DNA from 4 places in the Stenotrophomonas sp. YJH_SMC_29 genome. Region 1 is predicted to be linked to each of the others. Evidence: predicted binding sites of a transcription regulator. Region 1 holds the regulator's gene; each other region holds the start of a gene.
The links. Region 1 encodes FliA, which starts transcription of late flagellar genes. Its sites were predicted from a motif close to TAAAGTTTNNCNNNCNNNGGCCGATAA; they were not measured.
Positions count from the first base shown of each region.

Region 2: the regulator FliA is predicted to act here: its motif matches at 2,877-2,903, upstream of AC5P9I_RS15935 (methyl-accepting chemotaxis protein).
Region 3: the regulator FliA is predicted to act here: its motif matches at 3,973-3,999, upstream of AC5P9I_RS19405 (methyl-accepting chemotaxis protein).
Region 4: the regulator FliA is predicted to act here: its motif matches at 2,630-2,656, upstream of AC5P9I_RS10075 (methyl-accepting chemotaxis protein).

Region 1 covers NZ_JCAFUK010000027.1:30,990-36,542, reverse strand. Annotated here, with positions in the region: gene AC5P9I_RS20590 (flagellar motor protein) at 1-39, opposite strand, end outside; gene AC5P9I_RS20585 (chemotaxis protein CheA) at 141-1,970, opposite strand; gene AC5P9I_RS20580 (protein phosphatase CheZ) at 1,973-2,578, opposite strand; gene cheY (chemotaxis response regulator CheY) at 2,578-2,970, opposite strand; gene AC5P9I_RS20570 (RNA polymerase sigma factor FliA) at 3,028-3,771, opposite strand; gene AC5P9I_RS20565 (MinD/ParA family ATP-binding protein) at 3,768-4,655, opposite strand; gene flhF (flagellar biosynthesis GTPase FlhF) at 4,642-5,553, opposite strand, start outside.
Region 2 covers NZ_JCAFUK010000015.1:60,633-66,185, forward strand. Annotated here, with positions in the region: gene AC5P9I_RS15930 (PepSY domain-containing protein) at 1-258, shown strand, start outside; gene AC5P9I_RS15935 (methyl-accepting chemotaxis protein) at 311-2,848, opposite strand; gene AC5P9I_RS15940 (arylamine N-acetyltransferase family protein) at 3,051-3,890, shown strand; gene AC5P9I_RS15945 (VOC family protein) at 3,963-4,334, opposite strand; gene AC5P9I_RS15950 (transporter substrate-binding domain-containing protein) at 4,417-5,133, shown strand; gene AC5P9I_RS15955 (LysR substrate-binding domain-containing protein) at 5,159-5,553, opposite strand, start outside.
Region 3 covers NZ_JCAFUK010000023.1:41,082-46,634, forward strand. Annotated here, with positions in the region: gene AC5P9I_RS19390 (TonB-dependent receptor domain-containing protein) at 1-410, shown strand, start outside; gene AC5P9I_RS19395 (hypothetical protein) at 471-641, opposite strand; gene AC5P9I_RS19400 (DUF2628 domain-containing protein) at 859-1,245, shown strand; gene AC5P9I_RS19405 (methyl-accepting chemotaxis protein) at 1,324-3,855, opposite strand; gene AC5P9I_RS19410 (NAD-dependent epimerase/dehydratase family protein) at 4,067-4,963, opposite strand; gene AC5P9I_RS19415 (S41 family peptidase) at 5,062-5,553, opposite strand, start outside.
Region 4 covers NZ_JCAFUK010000007.1:159,402-164,954, reverse strand. Annotated here, with positions in the region: gene AC5P9I_RS10080 (glycine zipper 2TM domain-containing protein) at 1-210, opposite strand, end outside; gene AC5P9I_RS10075 (methyl-accepting chemotaxis protein) at 376-2,598, opposite strand; partial or broken gene AC5P9I_RS10070 (barstar family protein) at 3,069-3,272, shown strand; gene AC5P9I_RS10065 (M15 family metallopeptidase) at 3,558-4,352, opposite strand; gene AC5P9I_RS10060 (YadA-like family protein) at 4,613-5,553, shown strand, end outside.

The sequences.
Region 1 (5,553 bases):
CAGGGCGAGAAAGAGTCCAATGAGGCTGAGTCTATCCATGGATCCGGTATCGGCTTGTATGAATGGGACTTGAGACACCGGTAGATCGCGTAACGACGGTAGTCACAGTTTTCGGGGCACCGGGACTGGCCCGGCGAGCGTCAGCGCAGGCCGTCCACATCCAGGATCAGCGCCATGCGACCATCGCCGATCAAGGTTGCACCGGCGTAGCCGCGCAGGCCGCGCAGGGCCTTCGGCAATGGCTTGATGACCACTTCCTCGCGCCCGCGGACCTGGTCCACGACCAGGCCGAAGCGCGCTTCACCGGCCTGCAGCACGACGATGGTCAGCAGGGTCGACGTGGCGGGCGTCACATCCAGCCACTGGCGGAGATCGACCAGCGGCAGGGTGTGCGAACGGCGGTCGAGCACGGCGCGGCCATCGAACCATCCCAGCGACGTGCCAGGCGCGTGCAGCACTTCCATCACGCGGGCCAGCGGCAACGCATAGACGTCTTCGCCGGCCTGCACCAGCAGCGTCGGCAGGATCGCCAGGGTGAGCGGCACGCGGATCAGGAAGCGGCTGCCACGGCCCAGTTCCGACTGGATCTGGATCTGCCCGCTGAGTTCGCGGATGCGCGACTGCACCACGTCCATGCCGACGCCACGGCCGGAGATGTCCGTGACCTGCTGCTTGGTCGAAAAGCCCGGCAGGAACACCAGGTGCAGGCACTCCTCGCTGCTCAGGCGGGCGGCGGCCTCGGGATCGATCAGGCCCTTCTCGCGCGCCTTCGCACGCAGCTTTTCCGGATCAATGCCGGCGCCATCGTCCTGCACCTCGATGCTGACGTAGTCACCTTCCTGCTGCGCGGACAGCCGCACGTGGCCCATCCGCGGCTTGCCCTGTGCTTCGCGCAGGTCGGGCATTTCCACGCCATGGTCGATGGCATTGCGGACCAAGTGCACCAGCGGGTCGGCCAGGGCCTCGACCAGGTTGCGGTCGAGTTCGGTCTCGGCGCCGATCAACTCCAGGTCCACTTCCTTCTTCAGCGAGCGGGCGACATCGCGGGCGACCTTGGGGAAGCGCGAGAACACCTTGCCCACTGGCTGCATGCGGGTGCGCATCACCGCCGACTGCAGGCGCGCGGTGGCGATGTCCAGGGTGGACACGGCGCGGTCCAGCTCCTCGTCGCGCAGGCGGGCACGCAGGGTCTTGAGCCGGTTGCGCGACAGCACCAGTTCGCCGATCAGATTGACGATCGCATCCAGGCGCTTGGTGTCCACGCGCACGGTATGTTCCGCCTCGGCCAGCGGCTTGGCGGCCGGCTTGGGCGCCGGCGCCGGTGCGGCCGCCGGGCGTGGGGCAGCGAGCGGCGCCGGCGCCGGCGCAGCGGCAGGCTTGGCGCCGGGTGCGGCGCCACCGTGCAGCTGGTCGAGCAGGGCTTCGAATTCGTCTTCGCTGATCAGCCCGTCGTCGGCCTTCTTGGCCGGTGCGACCGCGGTCGGGGCGTTGCCGCCGTGCAGCTGGTCAAGCAGGGCTTCGAATTCGTCGTCGGTGATCAGGTCACTGCTACCGGCTGCCGGAGCGGCGGCGACAGGCGCCGCCGCGGTGCCACCGTGCACATCGAACTGGGCGATCAGGTCCGGCGGTGCATAGCCCGGTTCGGTGCCGGACGACACGGCGTCCAGCATCGACTGCAGGTAGTCCAGCGATTGCTGCGCGGCGTCGAAGTGGTGCGCCTGCAATACGGCCTGGCCGGCGCGCGCGGCGCCCAGCGCTTCCTCAGCAGCGTGGCACAGCTCGACCATCGCGGTGACGCCAAGGAAGCCGGCGCCGCCCTTGAGCGTGTGATAGCCGCGGAACACCGCGTTCAGCTGTTCGCCGTCCTGCGGTGCCTGCTCCAGCGACACCAGCTGTTCGCCGAGGCGATCCAGGATTTCCTGTGCCTCGATGATGAAATCGGCAGTGATGTCGTCGGATACCGCGCTCATGCTTACAGCCCCAGATCCGACAACAGGTCGTCGGCGTCGTTCTGCGAGACCGCGTGGCGGTCCAGTCCCTTCAGTGCCGGCCCGGCCAGTTCCGGGTCGGTGCGATGCTGTTCCGGCGGCAGGCCGAGCGCGCCGAAGCCTTCGTGCACGCGGCGGACGATGCCGACCACGCGACGGATGATCTGCCCGGTCAGGTCCTGGTAGCTCTGGGTCAGGGCGATCTCGGTCAGGTTGTGGCGGATGCGCTCGAGCTGTGCGTCCTGGCCCGGCTGCAGGCCTTCGGCGCGCAGCTGCTCGGTCAGGCTGCGGCATTCCTCGGCCAGGTCCAAGGTGCGGTGGGTAGCCTGTTCGGTCATCGCCACCACATGGTCCAGGCGTGCGCAGGCATCGTCCAGTTCACCGGCCTCGCTGGGCACGGTCGGCAATTCGCCCAGGGCCTGCCCGAGCTCGCGGGCCAGCCGCGAGAGGCCGCTCATCATCGGCTGCGTGCGCAGCGCGACCAGCCCGTCGATGCGTTGACGCCAGGCGGCTTCATCGCCGGACTCCAGCGCGTCCAGGGCTTCCTGCAGGCGCAGGGCGAGGGCGTTTCTGTCGACCGTGGTATCCATCAGGCGCTGGCCGCCAGGCGTTCGAAGATCTTGCCGAGCTTTTCTTCCAGCGTCTGCGCGGTGAACGGCTTGATGATGTAGCCGTTCACGCCGTTCTGGGCTGCTTCGATGATCTGCTCGCGCTTGGCTTCGGCGGTGACCATCAGCACCGGCAGGGTCTTCAGCTTGGCGTCGGCGCGGATCGCCTTGAGCAGTTCGATGCCGGTCATCACCGGCATGTTCCAGTCGGTGACCACGAAATCGAACGGCTGGCTCTGCAGCAGCGACAGCGCGGCATGCCCGTCCTCGGCTTCGGCGGTGTTGGTGAAGCCAAGATCGCCCAGCAGGTTCTTGACGATCCGACGCATGGTCGAGAAGTCGTCGACGATCAGGATGCGCATGTTCTTGTTCAAAGCAGAGTTCCTTTGTTGTTCATTCCGGGCGGCCGGGGGCAGCCGCCTCGGGCATGTTCACTCTTCCAGGCCGGCGTCCGCCGCCTCGAAAATCTTCAGCCGTCCACGCAGGCGCAGCACGGCCTGGCCGTGGATCTGGCAGACCCGCGATTCGCTCACGCCGAGCACCGCGCCGATCTCCTTCAGGTTCAGTTCCTGCTCGTAGTAGAGCGAGAGCACCAGCTGTTCGCGCTCGGGCAGGTGGCCGATGGCCTTGCCCAGCTCGCGACCGAACTCGCCACGCTCCAGCACCTGTTGCGGGGTCGGGCCGCCCTGGGCGACGGTGTCCAGCTCGCCCTGGTCTTCGATGCGCGATTCCAGGCTCAGCACCTGGCCGCGCGCGGCGTCTTCCATCAGGCGCAGGTACTCGGGCAGCGGCATCTCCATCGCGGCGGCGACTTCGGTGGCGCTGGCGGCGCGACCGCTGCTCTGTTCCAGGCGGCGGATGGTGGCGGCCGCATCGCGTGCGCGCCGGTGCACCGAGCGCGGCACCCAGTCGCCACGGCGGATCTCGTCGATCATCGAGCCGCGGATGCGGATCGAGGCGTAGGTTTCGAACGAAGCGCCCTGGTCGGCGTCGTAACTGCGCGAGGCTTCGATCAGGCCCATCATGCCGGCCTGGATCAGGTCGTCCACCTCGACGCTGGCGGGCAGGCGCGCGGCCAGATGGTGGGCGATGCGCCGCACCAGGTCCGAATGCTGGGCGATGACATCGTTGGCCGCCGAGCGCTGGACTTCCCTGTACTGGGCTGCGCCTTTCATGCTGCCACCCCACGCTGCTTGAGGATGCGTTCGAGGAAGAACTCGACGCCACCGCGCGGTTCGGTCGGCGCCTGCCAGCGCGCGGTACGGCGTGCGATCTCGGTGATCGCCAGCGCCGACGGGCTGGACGGATAGGCCTTCACCACCGGCTGCTGGCGCTGCACCGACAGGCGCAGCCAGTCATCCTGCGGCACGCAGCCCAGGTAGTTCAGCGAGACGTCGGCCAGGAACTTCTCGCAGACGCGGGTCAGCTTTTCGTACAGCACGCGGCCCTCGTTGGGGTCGCGGACCATGTTGGCCACCACCTGGACGCGGTCCACGCCCCGTTCGCGCGACAGCACCTTGATCAGCGCGTAGGCGTCGGTGATGGACGCCGGCTCGTCACAGACCACCACCACGGTGTCCTGCGCGGCCTGGCAGAAGGTCAGCACGCCGTCGGTGATGCCGGCGGCGGTGTCCACCACCATGATGTCCAGCTCGCGTTCCAGTTCGGAGAACACATTGACCAGGCCGACGTGCTCGGCGGGGGCCAGCTCGGCCATGTGCCGGCGGCCGGACGCGGCCGGCACCACCAGCACCCCGTTCGGGCCTTCGACGATGACGTCGTCCAGCGAGCAGCGGCCGGCGACCAGGTCGGCCAGCGTAAAGGTGGGGTTCAAGCCCAGGATCACGTCGATGTTGGCCAGGCCGAGGTCGGCGTCCAGCAGCAGCGTGCGCTTGCCCATGCCGGCCAGCGCCACGGCCAGGTTGGCCGACACGTTGGTCTTGCCCACGCCACCCTTGCCGCCGGTCACGGCAATGGTGCGCACAGGGCCGAGCGGCTCGCTGCGGGTGGCCGACAGCGGGAAGGTCTTGGTCAGCTTGGCGTACTCACGCGACGGCATGGTTCAACTCCGGGTTGCAGGGCATATCGGCCGCTCGGCGCAAATCTTCAAGGCGAAGTACAAGATTGGCTGCACTGGCCCGGTGCAGGTCCTCCGGAACGTCCTGCCCATCGGTCACCCAGGTGATCGGCAGGGCGTGGTCCACGGCCACCGACAGGGCGTTGCCGAAGCGGCCGGTCTCGTCCAGCTTGCTCAGCACCAGGCCCTGCAGGTTGGCGGCGCCGAAGCGGCGGACCACCTCGTCCATGTCGCCGAAGCTGGTGTTGGCCGGCAGCACCAGCAGGGTGCGGACCTGGCGCGCGGCGCGCAGCCACTGCAGCTGGGCGGCCAGCGCGCGGTCGCGCGGGCCCAGGCCGGCGGTGTCGATCAGCACCAGCTTGTAGTCCTTCAGGCGTTCCAGCAGCTGGTCCAGGTCGGTGCCGCTGTTGGCCTCGTGCACCGCGATACCGAGCTGGCGGCCGTAGCCATACAGCTGCTCGCGGGCGCCGATGCGGGTGGTGTCGGTGGTGACCAGGGCCACGTCACGCGGCGCATGCTTCTCGGCGAAGCGCGAGGCCAGCTTGGCGATGGTGGTGGTCTTGCCGGCGCCGGTCGGGCCCACAAGGGCGATCACGCCGCCTTCTTCCAGCGGGTCGACCGGGGCGATCGGCAGCTTGCGCGAGATCAGCCCCAGCATCAGGCCGCGGCCGCGGTGGGCTTCGGTTTCCAGCGGAATCTGCATGGCCACGTCGCGGGCCAGGCCGGCGTCGAAGCCGTACTCGTCCATCAGGTCCAGCGCGGTGGCGCGCACCGGGCAGCCGCGCAGGCGCTCGTCGGTGAAGCGGTTCATCTCGCGCTCGATCACCTGGCGCATGCCGGCCACTTCCTGGCGCAGCTGGCGGATCTCGGCGTCGTCCTG
Region 2 (5,553 bases), on a different contig from region 1:
GCCTGGCAGGCGCAGGGCCATCTGGCGCGGGTGGACCTGGCGTTCTCGCGCGATGGCGACGGTGGCTATGTGCAGGACCGCCTGCAGGCGGCCAGCGATACGCTGCGCGACTGGCTGCAGCGCGGCGCGGTGATCCATGTCTGCGGCTCGCTGCAGGGCATGGCCGAAGGCGTGGACCAGGTACTGCGTGGCGCGCTGGGCGAGGACGCAGTGGAAACGCTGCTGGAAAGCGGACGCTACCGCCGCGACGTGTACTGAACGATTCGGTGGTGCCGGCCAGCGGCCGGCACCACCGGCACCACCGGCAGATTCAGGCCGCCGCGCGCGCCTGTGGCATCGACTGCAGGCGGAATGCGCCCACCGCTTCGGCCAGGGCATGCACCTGCACCTGCATCTGCGCCGTCGAGGCACCGGCCTCTTCCACCAGGCTGGCATTGCGCTGGGTGCTGGCTTCCATCTGCACGATGGTCTGCTTCACCTGCGCAATACCTGCATGCTGGTCCTGCGACTCACGACGGATGCCGGCAAGCAGATCGGCCAGCTGCTGCACGCTGCCGACGATCTCCCCCATGGTCGCGCCGGCCTGCCCGGCCTGAAGGTTGCCTTGGCCGGCACGCGCCACTGAATCTTCGATCAGCCCCTTGATCTGCTTGGCCGCCTCGGCACTGCGCTGCGCCAGCAGGCGCACTTCTGCAGCCACCACGGCGAAGCTTCGGCCCTGCTCGCCGGCGCGCGCCGCTTCCACCGCCGCGTTCAGGGCAAGGATGTTGGTCTGGAAGGCAATGCCATCGATCAGCTGGGTGATGTCGCCAATCCGCCGCGAGGCCTCGCTGATGCCGTGCATGGTCGCAACCACCTGCCCAACCGCCTCACCACCACGCCGGGCCACTGCCGCCGCGCCCTGGACCAGGGCATCGGCGCGACCGGCGGCGTCGGCAGTGCGGCCCACGGTATCGGTCAGCTCATGCATCGAGGCGGCGGTCTCCTCCAGATTGGCGGCCTGCTGTTCAGTGCGCTGCGACAGGTCATGGTGACCGGCAACGATCTCGCCGACGCCGGCATCGAGGCGGGAGGCTGCCTGCTGGATGCGGGTGACGATGTGGCCCAGCTGCGCGACGGTGGCGTTGGCATCGTCGCGCATGCGCGCGAACACCCCCTGCAGTTCTCCTTCCATGCGCACGCTCAGATCGCCACGGGCCAGTGCGGCCAGCAGCACCTGCAGATCGCCGAGATTGCTTTCGAAGGTGGCCAGCAGGCGATTGATGCTGGTGGACAGCGTGCGCACGAAGCCCTGCTTGCCGTCCAGCCCGATGCGGCCGTGCAGGTCGCCCTGTGCGGCGGCATCGACCAGCGCTGCCACTTCGGTCTCCAGCAGGGTTTCCAGCGCACGGCTGCGCCACTCCACTGCCACGCCGAGGAATTGTCCTTCGTCGATGATGGCATTGGCGATCAACTGGTAGCGGACGCCGGCATGGCTGATCTCGCACTCCTCGCGCTGGCGCATGCCGGCCAGGCTGGCCAGCGCCGGATGCAGGCGCACGGCTTCGCCGCCAAGCAGCGCTTCGGCCGGGCGTTCCAGCTGCTGCAGCAGCGCCGGATTGGCATAGGCCACCCGGCCTTCGGCATCGATCACCATCAGGCCGGCCTGCGCACTGTCCAGTGCCTGGCGCACGCGGGTGTTGCCGCGCGCCACGGCACGCTCGGTCTCGATGCGTGCGCGCAGGCGCTGCTGCATCTCCACCAGGCGCTGGGCCAGCTGGCCGATCTCATCGTTGGCGTTGTACACACGCAGCGTGGTGTCCAGGCGGTCGTCGGCGATGTCGCTGGCGAAGCGCAGGGTGTCCTGGATCGGCTGGCGCACCGCCCGCCGCACCAGCACCAGGCTGGTGATCAGCACACCGGCAACCAGCAGCAGGGTCAGCGCGAACAGTACGCTCATGGCGCGGGCCCCGGCCTGCTGGCGCGCCTGTGCATTGGCCAGCGCGGCGACCTGCGCCTGCTGGAACGCGGCCAGCGCCGGGGCCACGGTGGCGGCGGTATCCAGCAGCGACTGTGCTTCCACATCCAGGCCGACGCGGGCAGCGGTGTATGCCAGCACGGCGGCCTGATACGCCTCCATCCCGCTGCGCAGGGTGTCCTGCACATCGGTGGGCAGGCCCGCCAGCGCGAGGTCGAACGGCAGCTTTTCCTCGCTGGCGCGGTCGGCGTGGGTGGAATCCCCGTCGAGCAGCAGCAGCGCTTCCTGGCGACGCATCTTCTGCAGGGACAACGCCAGCGACGGCCGTTGCAGCGCATCCACCTGTGCCTGCAGGGTGTCGGCCGCCTGCTGCAGTTGCGCGGCGAGGCCCGCATCACCACGCCCCATCTCATCGACCCGTTCGAACAGGGCAGCCACACCCTGCGAAAACGCGCCGGCGGCCTCGGTCAACGCCTGCAGCGCCTTGCGCCGCCCGGCATCCATCGGCATCGCGCGCAGCGCCTGCAGATCGAGCTGCAGCGCTTTCTGCGTAGCCAGCAGCTGCGCGCGGTCGGCATCGTCGAAACTGCGCGCATACTGGGTCTGCAGGCGGCGCGCCTCGGCCACCCGCGTAGCCAGGCTCGCGGCCAGGTCGCTGCCGCGCTGGTAGCTGGCCTGGCTGCGCGCCGCCTGTGCGCTGGCATGGCCGGTCCAGGCGTAGACGGCGGCGATCGCAACCAGGCCCAGGCCGCACACCCAGAGCGTGGCCTTGAGCTTGTTGGCCACGCTGAGCCGGTGCGGTTGCAGCCACAGCAGCAGGCCGGGGGATGCCGAGCGCAACGCGGCAAGGCGCGTGCGCACGGACCGGAGGTGGGGGACAACGGCCGACATGACAGACTCCAGGCGGAAAGACGCACCTGTATCGGCCGGAACCTGAGCGACTTTAGGGCATTTTCCTCCCAGCGCCACCGGCGGCGGGGGACGCGCTATTTGTACCGGGGACAGGCGACGGCGGCATGACACTGCCGCCGCGCTTGACCTCAACCCCGGTTGCGGGAGCACAGTGGACCTCCCCTCCCCCCCCGGTGACTGCATGACGACGCTCGATGTCCCCCGCTACCTGCAACGCCTGCAGCTGGATGCGCCGCCACCGCTGACGCTGGCGGGCCTTACCCTGCTGCAGCAGCGCCACAATGCGCTGCTGCCGTTCGAGACCCTCAGCTGCCTGTTGCGCGATGCCGTACCGATCGATCTGGAGAGCGTGCAGCGCAAGCTGCTCGACGAGCGCCGTGGCGGTTACTGCTTCGAACTCAATGGCGGCCTGCTGGCGCTGCTGCAGGCGTTGGGATTCGATGCGCAGCCGTTGAGCGCGCGCGTACTGCTGGCCGCCCAGGACGGCGAACTGACCGCGCGCACCCATCTGCTGCTGCGCGTTGAGGTGGACGGCGATGACTGGCTGGTGGATGCCGGTTTCGGCAGCCTCACGCCGACCGTGCCGCTGCGCCTGCATGATCCACAGCCGCAGGCCACGCCGCACGAGCGCTATCGGCTGCGGCGACTGCCCAGTGACGGTGATTTCGTGCTGTCGGCCGAATCCAGCGATGGCTGGCGGGCGATGCACCGCTTCGACCTGCAGGCACCGGCACCGATCGACAACGTGGTGGGCAACTGGTACGTGTGCACGCATCCCGATTCCAGTTTCCCCGGCCAGCTGCGCGCGTCACTGACCGGGCCGGACTGGCGACGCACCATCGGCAGCGGCAACTACACCGAATACCGCCCCGGGCAGGCACCGGACAAGCGCCCGCTGCATGATGTTGGCGACGTGCGCGAGGTATTGCAGCAGCGCTTTGGTCTGCGGCTGCCGGACGATCCACGGCTGGACCCGGCGATCAACGACTGGCTGCAGCGTTCGCGCGCCGCGACGATGTAGCGGATGCACGCGCAGCGTCGTGCCATGCCTGGCGGGCGGCGTCATCAACAGCCGCCGGGCATGGGCTCGGCGCTACGGCATCCTGCGCGCCTGCAGCGCAATGCGGTTGCCTTCGCTGTCCACTATCTCGGCCACGCGCCAGTGGCCGGCATCGGCCGGGCCGAAGCGCAGCTCCGCGCCCGCCTTCAGCGCGCGGCCGAGGCTGGCGTCCAGGTCAGCAACCCCGATGTAGATGCGCGCCCCGTGCTCGGACGACTGGTAGTCGGCTCCCTGCACCAGCGCCATGCTGGCACCGGCGGCCTCGTCGGCAAACGGCAGGTAGGCCATCCTGCAGTCATGCAGCAGGATTGGGGCGTCCACCACCACCTGCAGCCAGTGCTGGTAGAACGTGATGGCCCGGGCCAGGTCACGGACCGGTATCTCGACGTGCAGAATCGGATTCATGCGCGCAGCTTAGCCGGATACTGACACTCCCTTGCAGGGCAGCACTGGCATGCTGGACGGCCCCTTCCCCGCGGAGTCCTGCATGTCCCTGGCCGAACACCGAGGTGCGCTGGCACCGCTGGGCTTTCTGCGCGTGGCCATCAACCTGGGCAATCCAGTCCTGGCGCAGGGCGATGCGCGTTCACCCCGCGGGCCGTCACTGGAACTGGCCACCGCACTGGCGCAACGCATCGGCGTGCAGGCACGTTTCCGCTGTCACGACGCCGCAGCCTCGGTGGTCGCTGCGGCCAGCGAGGATGGCTGGGACCTGGCTTTCCTGGCCATCGATCCGGCGCGCGCCGACCGCATCGCCTTCAGTGCGCCCTACGTCGAGATCGAAGGTACCTACCTGGTGCGCGAGGACAGCCCTGCACGGCAGGTTGACGACCTTGACCGCGAGGCCCTGCGCATCGCGGTCGGGCGCGGGGCGGCCTATGACCTGTTCCTCAGCCGCGAACTGCGCCACGCCACGATCGAGCGGGCCGAGACGTCGGCAGCGGCGATCCGCCTGTTCGCGCAGCAGCGCCTGGATGCCGCCGCCGGCGTGCGCCAGCCGCTTGCCGCCTGGGCGCAGGCACACCCGGGCCATCGCGTCCTGGCCGACCGCTTCACCGCGATCCAGCAGGCCGTGGCGGCGCCGGCCTCGCGCCCGGCCGAAGCGTTGCAGGCCCTGTTCGACGAGGTGGAGGCGATCAAGGCCGGCCCGTTGCTGGAAGCCGCGTTCGGCCGTGCCGGGCAAGCGGTGACGCTGGTCCGATGACGGTAGCGTCGAGCCATGCTCGACGTTACAAGCGCGCGTTTTCCATGTGCCGCACGTGCTCGTCGGCCTGTGCGTGCAGCCAGTCGCGGAAGGCAAGGAAGCCGCGATGACGGGCAGACCGCTGCGGATAGACCAGCCAATGGGGCCAAGCCGTTTTCAGGCGCTGGCTGGACAGTGCCACCAGTTGGCCGGAGTCCAGCAGCAGGCGCGCGCGCGTCACCCGCCCCAGCGCCACGCCCACCCCGTCCAGTGCCGCGCGATGGTGCGCCTCCGAATCATCCAGCACCGCCACGAAGCGCGACGGAGGGCGCTGACCGCTCAGTGCAAACCATGCGCCCCACGCACCATCGGGGTCGCCCAGCAGCGGCCATTGGTTCAGCGGCACCAGGTCGGTCCCTCCCATGCGTTCGATCAGCGCCG
Region 3 (5,553 bases), on a different contig from region 1:
AGCGCGCGCGCACCAGTGGCATGGAAGGCAATTTCAACGTCCGCTTCGGCGAGCAGTGGCGCTGGCGCACGTCGGCGACCTGGATGAAGGAAGCCAGGAACCTGACCACCGGCCGCGACCTGATCGATACGCCGGAATTCTCCGGCTATTCGTCGCTGGACTGGACGCCCGGCACGGTGTTCTCCAGCAGCCTGTCGGCGCAGTACACCGGCAGGCAGGCCGGCACCGCCACGACCTTCCTCAAGGCCTACACCCTGTATGACCTGACCGCGGCATGGAACGTCAACGAGGTGCTGACCCTGCGCGGTGGCGTCAGCAACCTGGCGGACAAGAAGCTGTATGCAGAGGGCTCCACCGACTACTTCGTCGCCGGGCGCAGCTACTTCCTCAGCATGACCGCGCGGTTCTGACCGGCAGCTCGCGCCGTGATCGCGCTGGCGACCTGCCAGCGCGATCGACGGTGTTGCGGGTTACTCGCTTTCCAGCGCGGCCGGTGCCGCGTCGCGCGTGGCGGCCGTGCGTGCACGGTCCATCGCCACCGCCAGTTGCTGGCGTGCGAGCAGTTGTTGTGCCTGCACCACTTCAGGTGTCGGCAGGAGCACCGGTCCCGGTGCGTTTTCCGGTGTAGCAGGTGTGGTCATGCAACCTCCATGGACATCCCGCCGCCGCACGGGTCCAACCGGGGCGGCAGCGGAACTGCGCACCCTAACCTAAAAACGAGGCAGGCGGGTGACGGTGCGGCACCCGGCCGCACGACGTGGAACATGGCACGCGTCACATTTTTGACGGCAGCCCTTGGATCCTGAATAGGACTTGCCTTATCATGAAAACGTTTTCTCACAGGGATGTTTCCCCAAAATGAATACCACTGACCTGTCCCAGTTCAGCCCGAAGTGGCAGTTCCGCTTCAACTTCTTCCGCCAGCATGGCGCCCCCAAGAATCCCGGTTTCAAGCAGGCCTGGAAGGCGCTGTCGTTCGGTGACCGCCTGAAGATCAACCTGAACTTCTTCGCGTTGTTCTTCGGTGCGATCTACCTGTTGATCCTGGGCATGTGGCGCAAGGCGCTGGTGGTCATCGGCATCAACATCGCGCTGGCCATCATCAGCATGTTCCTTCCCGACGTCGTCGGGCGCATGCTGTTCATCGCGATGAATCTGCTGGTCGCCTCCAGCACCAACTACAGCTACTACCTGGAGAAGGTGGAGGGTCGCGCCAGCTGGAACCCGTTTGAAGGAATGTTCTAAGCCATCAGACCGGCGCAGGGATGCGCGGCAAGGATGCAACCGACGCCCGGCCCCCGCCGGGCGTCTTCATTTGTGCGATCAGGCCGCGCGGCGTGCCACGACCGCCGGCTCGGCCTGCAGCCGGAAGCGCGACACCGCCACCGCCAGCTGCTCGGCCTGCTCCTCCATCGCACGCGCGGCGGCACTGGCTTCCTCCACCAGCGCGGCGTTCTGCTGGGTGGTTTCGTCCATCTGCACCACGGTCTGGTTGACCTGCTCGATGCCGGCCGACTGCTCGCGCGAGGCGGCCGAGATCTCGGCCATGATCTCGTTGACCCGACCGACCTGGCCGACGATGTCCTGCATGGTGCGCCCCGCGCCGTGTACCAGCTGCGCGCCGGCACCGACCTGGGCCACCGAGGCGTCGATCAGCGCCTTGATCTCCTTCGCGGCACCTGCCGAGCGCTGCGCCAGCGCGCGCACTTCACTGGCGACCACGGCGAAGCCACGGCCCTGCTCACCGGCGCGCGCCGCTTCCACTGCTGCGTTCAGCGCCAGGATGTTGGTCTGGAATGCAATGCCATCGATCACCGAGATGATTTCGGCAATGCGCTGCGAGGACGCTTCGATCTGTTCCATGGTGTGCACCACCTGGCTGACCACCTGCCCGCCTTCGCTGGCCACGCCCGCCGCGGAACCGGCGAGGGTGTTGGCCTGCAGCGCATGCTCGGCATTCTGGCGCACGGTGGAGGTCAGCTCTTCCATCGACGCAGCCGTTTCTTCCAGGTTGGCCGCCTGCTGTTCGGTGCGGCGCGACAGGTCGCTGTTGCCGGCCGCAATCTCACCGGCGGCCAGGCGGATGCTGGCCGCCGACTGCTGGATCTGGCCGACAATCTGGGTCAGCTGCTGCACGGTGCTGTTGGCATCGTCGCGCATCACCGCGAACACCCCGTGGAAGTCCCCCTGCATGCGGGTGCTGAGGTCACCGGCGGCGATCGCGCGCAGCAGCGTGGACAGCGCAGCCAGGTTGTGGTCGCTCACCTCCATCATGGTGTTCAGGGTTTCGACCATGCGGCGGAAGTCATGGTCGAAGCGCAGCGCATCACCGCGCACCGCGAAATCACCGGCGGCCGCCGCGGCGGCCAGCTGCTGGATCTGCTCGTTGATCGCGGCCAGGTTGTGCTTGGTGGTTGCCATTGCGGCGGTGAACACCGCCTTCTCGCCCGGCAGCGCTTCCATGTCCACACTGAGGTCGCCCACGGCATAACGCTGCATGACGTCCACCAGGCGCTGGGTGACGGCGTTGCTGGAGGCCACCAGCTGGTTGCTGTCGGCCACCATGCGGCCATATTCGCCCGGGAACGCTGCCGCATCCATGCGGTAGCTGAGTTCACCGGCATCGTGGCGGCGCGCCATTTCGGCCTGCGCAGCCATCACCGACTGCAGCTGGCCGCGCATGCCCTGCATCGCGTCCAGCAGCCGCCCCACTTCGTCATTGCTGCGCGCCGGCAGTGCGCTGTCCAGCTTGCCGGCCGCGACGTCACCGGCCACGCGCACGGCTTCAGCCAGCGGACGGATCGCCAGGCGGCGCAGCAGCACATACACGCCGGCGCTGAGGGTCAGCGCGGCGACCACGCCGACCAGCAGGGTCAGCCACAGCAGCTGGCGCGCTTCTGCCACGATCACCGCGTGCGGCACCACCACGCCCAGCGCGAAGCGCTGCGGGGCGTCGCCCACGCGCAGCGGCACATACACGCGCACGTTGCCGGCCGCATCGGGGCTGAAGGCCTCGAACGGGCGGTCGGCGGCAATCTCGGCCAGCATGCTGCGGGTCAATGCATCACTGCGCGGCTTGCCGATCTCGGCGGCATTGGCCGAGGCCAGCACCACGCCCTTGGGCGAGAGCAGTTCGACACGACCGGCCCCCATCGGCTTCAGCGTGGCCAGGTGCTTCTGCAACGCTGCCAGCGAGAAGTCGACGGTGAACACACCCAGGAACCTGCCGTTCTCGATGATCGGCGTGCTCAGCGTGCTCATCAGCACCTGCTGCCCGGCGATGTCATAGGCATACGGTTCACTGACTTTCGGCAGCTTGTCGCGGCTGGGCCCCATGTACCAGTCACCCGATCCGCTGGCGGTCTCGGTGTAATCGGTCATCACCGACTGCTGCGGCTTGCCCTCCTGCCAGGCCCAGTAGCTCATGTAGCGACCGGTGGCATCGTGCGCCTCGGTGTTGACGAACTCGGCATCCTTGCCGTCGAAGGCATCGGCCTCCCACATGGTGCTCTTGCCCAGCCATTCGGGATGGCTGCGCAGCTGCTCGCCGAGCACCGCCGCCAGGCTGGCGCGGTCGGGCACGTCACCACGGGCGCGCTGGGCCAGCACGCTTTCAACCATGGCATCGTTGCTGGCGAAGGCGGTGCCCAGATCGGCCGCCACCTGGCGCGCTTCGGCGGTCGCCTCGCTGGTCATGGTCTGCCGCGAGGCATTGATCAGGCTGGTGCTGGCCTGGCGATAGATCAGGAACGCGGTCAGGCCGAAGCACAGCAGTGCGATGGCGGCGGTGCCCAGCATCAGCTTGTGGGCGATGCTGCCCGGGCGGCGGGCAGCGGCGGAACGGGAAGAAGGCATGGGAGGGTCCACAAGGCAGTTCAGGACGACCGGCACCCCGAGGGCACCGCGCAGGCGCGCGATCCGTCGCGCAGGCCACCGGCCGCCGGGGGGCCCCGGCGCTGGAAGCGCACCGGGTTAGCGGCCGCCCGCCAACGAGGTTGAGGCAACCCGCCTGGATATTCCTGAATCTGCTCAGGGTCGGGTCAGCGGCCCGTCCCTGCCGACGCCTTCATTCGGCCACGCGGTCCTTGAGCCACTGCGCGCGCGGCAGTACCTCGATGCTGCCGACGGCGTACTGCTGCAGCACCTCGTCCGGCCCGAAGCTCGGCTGCCAGCCCAGCACGCTGCGCAGGCGGGCACTGTCGTAGACGCGGTCGATGCTCAATGGCAATGGCCAGCCACGGCGCTCGAACTCGGCCAGCAGCTGCGGTGCGCGGCGGGCCAGCACGCTGCGCGGATGGGTGGCCAGTTCCAGGCAGTCCTCGCGGCGGAACGGCGTCGGCGCACAGGCGAGGTAGCGTGCGAACCCTGTGCCGTCGTGGTCAAGCAGCAGCGCGGCATGTGCGCTGGCCACATCGCGCGCGTCGATGCCGCGATGCAGGCGGAACATTGCCATGCGTTCGGGCGGCTCGGGGAAACAGCGGCCCATGCGCAGCACGCGAACGCTGAAGCCCGGCGCGGCAGCGGCTTCGGCCAGGGTCTCGGCCTGCAGCTTGGTGCGGTGGTAGATCGTGCGCGGCAGCGGTTCGGTGTCTTCGTCGATCCAACGGCAGCCGCCGGCCACCACCGCGTGGCCGTACAGGGCGGTGGTGCTGGTCAGCACGAAGCGCCGTGCACCGGCGTCGCGCGCCGCCTGCAGCAGGTGTGCGGTGGCCTCCACATTGATCTGCTGGAACACCGTATCCGGCACCAGGCCGACATGCGGGGCATGCAGGGCCGCAGTATGGATGACTGCGTCCACGCCGCGAACCGCACGCGCGACGGCCTGGCGATCGGTGACATCGGCAACGATGCGCGTGGTCGCGAACGGGCTGCGGTCCAGGCCCACCACCTCGTGGGTGGCCGCCAGCGCACCGAAGATCGCGCGCCCGATGCGCCCGGAACTGCCGGTCAACAGAATCTTCATTGAGTCCATTCACTCGAAGCGCCCGGGAACTACCGGGATGCTTCGATTCTAGGCACGCATCCGCGCGTCTGCGAGAGCATGGCCACGCAATGCTGCGTTCATCGTGACGACTTTGCCGGCGCCAGCAGTTGCCGTGCGATGAACAGCGGGTCGTCGCCGCCAGCAATATCGGGCCTTACGCCGGTTCGTTCCCAGTTGCCGCCGGTGCGCAGGTTGATCGGTTGCCGGTCGGGAATGCTGATCTGATAGCCATCGGGCAGCAGCACAGGATCACCAAACATATGCGCGGCACCTCCGCTGCGCGTGCCGACGATGTGGGCACGGCCCAACGCCTGCAGTGAATAGGCAACGAACTCGGCCGCCGAGCCGGTGCGGCGGTCGATCAGCACCACCAACGGTTTCAGGTACGCGGGCAGGCTCGCCGGAGGCAGCGGTACCGGCGTGCGCCGGCCGCGCCGGTCCAGCTGCTGCACCGCGTCGATCTTCGTGTCCAGTAGCGTGCGTACCAGCAGGTCCGCGCTGCCGTCGTCGCCGCCCCCGTTCTGGCGCAGGTCCAGCACCAGCCCATCGGTGTCGGCCAGCAGCGTGAA
Region 4 (5,553 bases), on a different contig from region 1:
GCCGCCGATCACTGCGCCGGTGGCCGTACCGGCGATACGGTTGGGATCGCGTGAGTTGCGCTGCACTTCCACGTTCTTGCAGACCACGCGGCTGCCGTCGTTGAAGCGGCGTCCTTCGTCGCGCGGCCCATAGGTCTGTGCGCCGGCCACCGACGATGCCGCCAGCAGGGTGCCCAGCACAAGCAATCGGGTCGAGGTCTTCATCGCCATCTCCTGAGTTCCGGTATGGCGCAAGTGTCCTCCCGGGCCTGGCAACCGGAGGTGAAATGCGCGTGCCGGGCAGCTCACCGGCCATCGCGCGTTCAGGAAAAAATCCGCGCCCATCACGATCAGCCATCGTGATGGGCGCCGTCTCCCTGATGGCAGGCTCCCCTGCTAGAACTCTTCCCAACCCCCTGCGTTGGCCGCCAGCGTCGGCTCGATGCGTGGCGCAAGCACCGCCGGCCTACGTACCGGCGTCACCTTCGCGGTGACCGCGGCCAGAACCGGGCGCGCCGCAGCGGCCGCCGTCGCCGCACCGGTGCGGAACACCGAAACCGCCTCGGCCAGCAGGTTGGCCTGCTCCTCCATGGAACGCGCCGCCGCGCTGGCTTCTTCCACCAGCGCCGCGTTCTGCTGCGTGGTCTCGTCCATCTGCACCACCGCCTGGTTGACCTGTTCGATGCCCGAGCTCTGCTCCTGCGATGCGGCAGAGATCTCGGCCATGATGTCGGTCACGCGCTGCACCGAGGCCACGATCTCGCCCATGGTGGTGCCAGCCTGGCGGACCAGCGCCGATCCATCGGCGACCTTGCCGACCGACTCCTCGATCAGGCCCTTGATCTCCTTGGCCGCGCCGGCCGAGCGCTGTGCCAGCGTGCGCACCTCACTGGCCACCACCGCAAAGCCCCTGCCCTGCTCGCCAGCACGCGCAGCCTCCACCGCCGCATTCAGGGCCAGGATGTTGGTCTGGAATGCAATGCCATCTATGACCGAGATGATCTCAGCGATCTTCTTCGACGAGGCTTCGATGGCCGACATCGTGGTGACCACCTGCCCGACCACTTCGCCGCCCTGCGAGGCGACACCGTGCGCGCCGATCGCGAGCTGGTTGGCCTGGCGTGCGTGTTCGGCGTTCTGTTTCACCGTGGAGGTCAGTTCCTCCATCGACGCAGCCGTCTCTTCCAGGTTCGCCGCCTGCTGCTCGGTGCGCCGTGACAGATCGGTGTTGCCCGAGGCAATCTCGCCTGCTGCCAGGTTGATGCTGGATGCGCTGGACTGGATGCGGCCTACAATCTGCGTGAGCTGATCGACGGTGGCGTTGCAGTCATCGCGCATGCGGGCGAACACACCGTGGAAGTCGCCCTGCATGCGCACGGTCAGGTCACCGCGCGAGATCGCCTGCAGCAGGGTCGACACCTGCAGCAGGTTCTCGTCGGTGGTCTGCATCAGGCGATTGAGCCCGGCCACCATGTCGCGGAAATCATAGGCGAAGCGATCTTCATCGCCGCGCAGGCTGAAGTCACCCGCCGCCGCTGCCGTCGCCAGCCGGCGGATCTCACCGTTGATCGCCGACAGGCTGGTCTTGGTCTCGTCCATGGCCTGTGTGATCGCCGCCTTCTCGCCCGGCAGCGCATCCATGTCCACCGACAGGTCGCCACGGGCGTAGTGCTTCATCACCTCGATCAGCCGGTTCTGCACCTGCACGTGCGAACCGACCAGCGCATTGGTCTCGTGCACCATGCGCCCGTAGTCGCCGGGGAAGGTACTCTCGTCCATGCGATAGCTGAGGCTGCCTGCATCGTGCTGGCGGGCCAGCTCGCCCTGCGCCGCCATCACCGACTGCAACTGCGCCTGCATGCGCTGCATGGACCTGAGCAGCTGCGTCACCTCATCGTTGCCGGACGCGTCGATGCTGTTGTCGAGCCGCCCATTGGCGATGCCGTCGGCCAGCTTCACCGCACCCTCCAGCGGGCGGGTCAGGCTGCGGGTGATGGCCCATGCGGCCAGCGAACCCAGTATCAGGCTCAGCACACCGAACACGATCGACAACGTGCCGGTCCAGGATTCGGTTGAACGGTATTCCTCGCGGCTGCGCTCGGTGAGTGCCTCCTGATGCCGCAGCAGGGCCGAGATGGCCTCGTTCCACGCGGTTGCCAGCCCTTGCTCGGCCAGCAGTTCCTTGGCCGCACCGTCGAAATCACCGACCTTCATGCGCTCATGCAGATGCTGGGTGGAGGCGTCTGTGGCCTTGCGTGCCGCGTCGATTTTCGCCACCAGGGTATCGCCGGTGGCATCGCGCGGGATCTTGATGTACCGGGCCCAGATACCGTCGTAGGTCTGCGACAGCTCCTGCGCCTTCTGATAATCCCTGTCGAAATCCTCGCCGCGCTTGATCACCATCAGCCGGCGGTGCATCAACACCGCGTTGTTGGTATCCAGCATGTCGTTCAACAGCCGCATCTTCACCATGTTGACGTCCACCACTTTCTCGAACTGGGCGGACTTCAGGTGATTTCCGTACAGCGCTAGGCCAACGATGGCCACGATGAACAGCAGCAGCAAACCAAACCCGGCGCCCAGCCGGGATCCTACTCGGAGGTTGCGTAAGGCGAGCATCTCAATTCCCTTGATCATGGCCGTACGATCGATGGCGGCGCAGCCAGGGGAAACTTTATGGGCCGATATTCTTATTTCGATCCAATAATATGAAACTGTGCGGACCGTTGTGAAGGTAGCGCACAAATAGACCCTACAGCCCAGCCCTTTATGACACCCCTTTTCCAGCAGAGGTTCACGCCACCCTGAGATTTATTTTTGCGGGTCGGAGACGGCGCACGGCAACCGGGTATCCAGCAGAAACTTCCGCAACGAAAAAGCCACCAGAGGCACGCGCCGCCCCATCTTCCGCCTCATGTATGAAAAATGGATTTTTCGCCACTACGGACGGTAGCCCCTTGCACTGCAATTCCGAATCGGTGTTACTCGGGAGTGTTCCTCTGATATCCATAGGGCTGATGCAGATGATTTACGGCGAAGCCGGGCATCCACGGACGTGTATCGCGATGGCGGTATGACGTCCGGCCGCCGATATCGCCCACCGCCGCACGGCACTGGGCATGGAGGCCACCTGCCAATGGCTGCAGGCAAAGCTGGACACACCGGGCAGCTTCAATACCCAGGCCATCGCCCGCCAGCTGCAGGCCCTGCAACAGGGCGAAGGCCCCACCTATTTCGAGATCGTCATGCAGATCATCGCCAGCCACCGGCAGATCACCCTGGTTCCCGCCTGACTGCGTGCCTCCCCACGGGCAATGGCCGCCAACCGCAGCGGCGCCCGCCGGCCCCAGCAGTTACCATGGACAGCCCTGTACCCGCTCCGCTGCCGCTGCCGCCCGGCGCGGCCGGATGCCCTGATCCACGAGTCCCATGTCCAAAGACAAGTCCGCCGAACATACCCCGCTGATGAAGCATCATTGGCGCATGTTCAGATAAAACTCTTATTTCCCCTGTTTTCTGCATTTTTCTAGGCCTTGCGAATAATCTGGAACTCCCGTCGCAACACCATCGCAACACAATCAAGCCCGCCACGGCGTCCTGAAATCGTTGCTCACCGGGCACTGCTGAGGCTCCTCGAACACGGGCATCGTCCACGACCACCACGCGCTCCAGCCCATCATCGAAGTGGACAGGTTCCACTCCAGCTGACTCCGGCACACGAAACCCTCGCACACCTCAACTGGTGTGATGGCCAGCGGTTCCAGGCCTGGCCAGAGCGGTGGCAAGGGCTCGGGCACCACGGCCGCCACCCTCACCTCCTGCACCACCCTATAAGAACGAATAGCCAGAAGGCAGGGCGCCCGCAGCTCGACGTGGGGCATGTCCTTGAAGTCGGTCCAAGCCCCACCCCACCGGAGCCCAGCCGCTTGGGCCAGCTCCCCATAGCGCTCGTAGCCTTGGCGAACGTGGTCGTTCTTGAGGTTCCAGCTGGGTCGCCCCCGCTTGTAGATGACCATGTCCGCGGCGAAGCCATGGTTGTGGCAACTGCGACCAGGGCCAACCTGGGTCACGCCCTTCTGGCTGGCCAGGAGTTCGGCCTGGCGTTCCTCCGACCGGTAGCCCTCGGCCAGGCGCAGGTCATAGCCCTCCTCTTTCATCTGCTGCTGAATCCGTTCCAGCTTGGCCCGAAGGTCAGGATGGACGCCGTCCCATTGCGGGGCGTCCTTGTGGCGGTGGAACAGCCGCTTGAACAGCCCCGGCTTTTTGCCGTGGACATCGGCGAGCGAGTCGGTGGGAACGTGGGCATGCGCCGGCACGGTGACAACGAAGAATAGGACAGACGCCAGCAGCGCCTTGATGAAGCATAAATACATGAGTAGGCCTCCTTACTCACAAGGGTCTACTCTTCATGCAAAAGGAAAATCGGAAACGCGCAAGACCCCTTGCCAATCCGAAATCCTTGTATAGAAAAGAAGTGGCAGGCCTTCTCCTTGCCTGCTGCTTCCCGGCCCGATGAGGTCTCCTGTCGGTCCCGTAGTCGGGTCGGGAAGCTCTTCTACCCCCCCCTTGCGCGTTTCCCGCTGCGTGTTACTCGTGAGTAGACACCCCTACTCGTATCGGAGGACTCGCCACCATGAAACGCTCTCTCATTCACATCGCGCTACTCGCCTGCCTGTTCTCGGGCACAGCGATGGCGCAAGTCCAGGTTGGCAACAACGCCAACGCGACCGCCCTCGAAACCACTGCTGTGGGCGACGGCGCCAATGCGGTCACGGACCTCTCCACGGCCATTGGTGCCCGAGCCCTCGCGGATGGCGGCACGATCGATGGCAACCCCTGTGTGGGGGCTACCGCGGTTGGCAACGAAGCCACTTCCCAGGGCTGCAGCACCACCTCGGTGGGCTACATGAGCCACGCGAACGGGCCGAGTGCAACCGCAGTGGGTGCGAGAGCAGAATCGACGGGCGTTAACTCTTCTGCCTTTGGCGCAGGCGCTTCCGCCTCGGACAGCGGGACCGCCATCGGCTCCAACACCTCCGTGTCCGGGACCTTCGGCGCCGCCATTGGGTCTGGCGCTGCAGCTGCCGGTGCTCGCGGCACAGCCATTGGAGCGATGTCGAAGGCAGACGCCGATGGTTGCGTTGCCCTGGGCGCCTCCAGTGAATGCACGAATTCGGATGAGGTCAGCGTTGGCAACGTGGGATATGGCATCTATCGCCGCGTGACGAATCTCGCCAACGGGATCAACGACACCGACGCTGCCTCGGTTGGCCAGCTGCGCACCATGGCCGGGGCCATCGGGGGCGGTGCGGGCTTCGTCAACGGAGTGTTCGTCCCGCCAACCATCACCTTGTCGAGCGGCAACACGCACACCAACGTGACCGCCGCCATCTACGACCTCGACGGCCGCCTCCATACCCTTGAGCAGAACCCGGGCGGCGGCGCGCAGGGTCCGGCCGGTCCTGCCGGTGCCAGCGCCTACCAGGTCGCCGTTTCCAATGGCTTCACGGGAACGGAAGCCGACTGGCTGGCCTCACTGAACGGCGACAAGGGCGATCGCGGCGATGTGGGCCC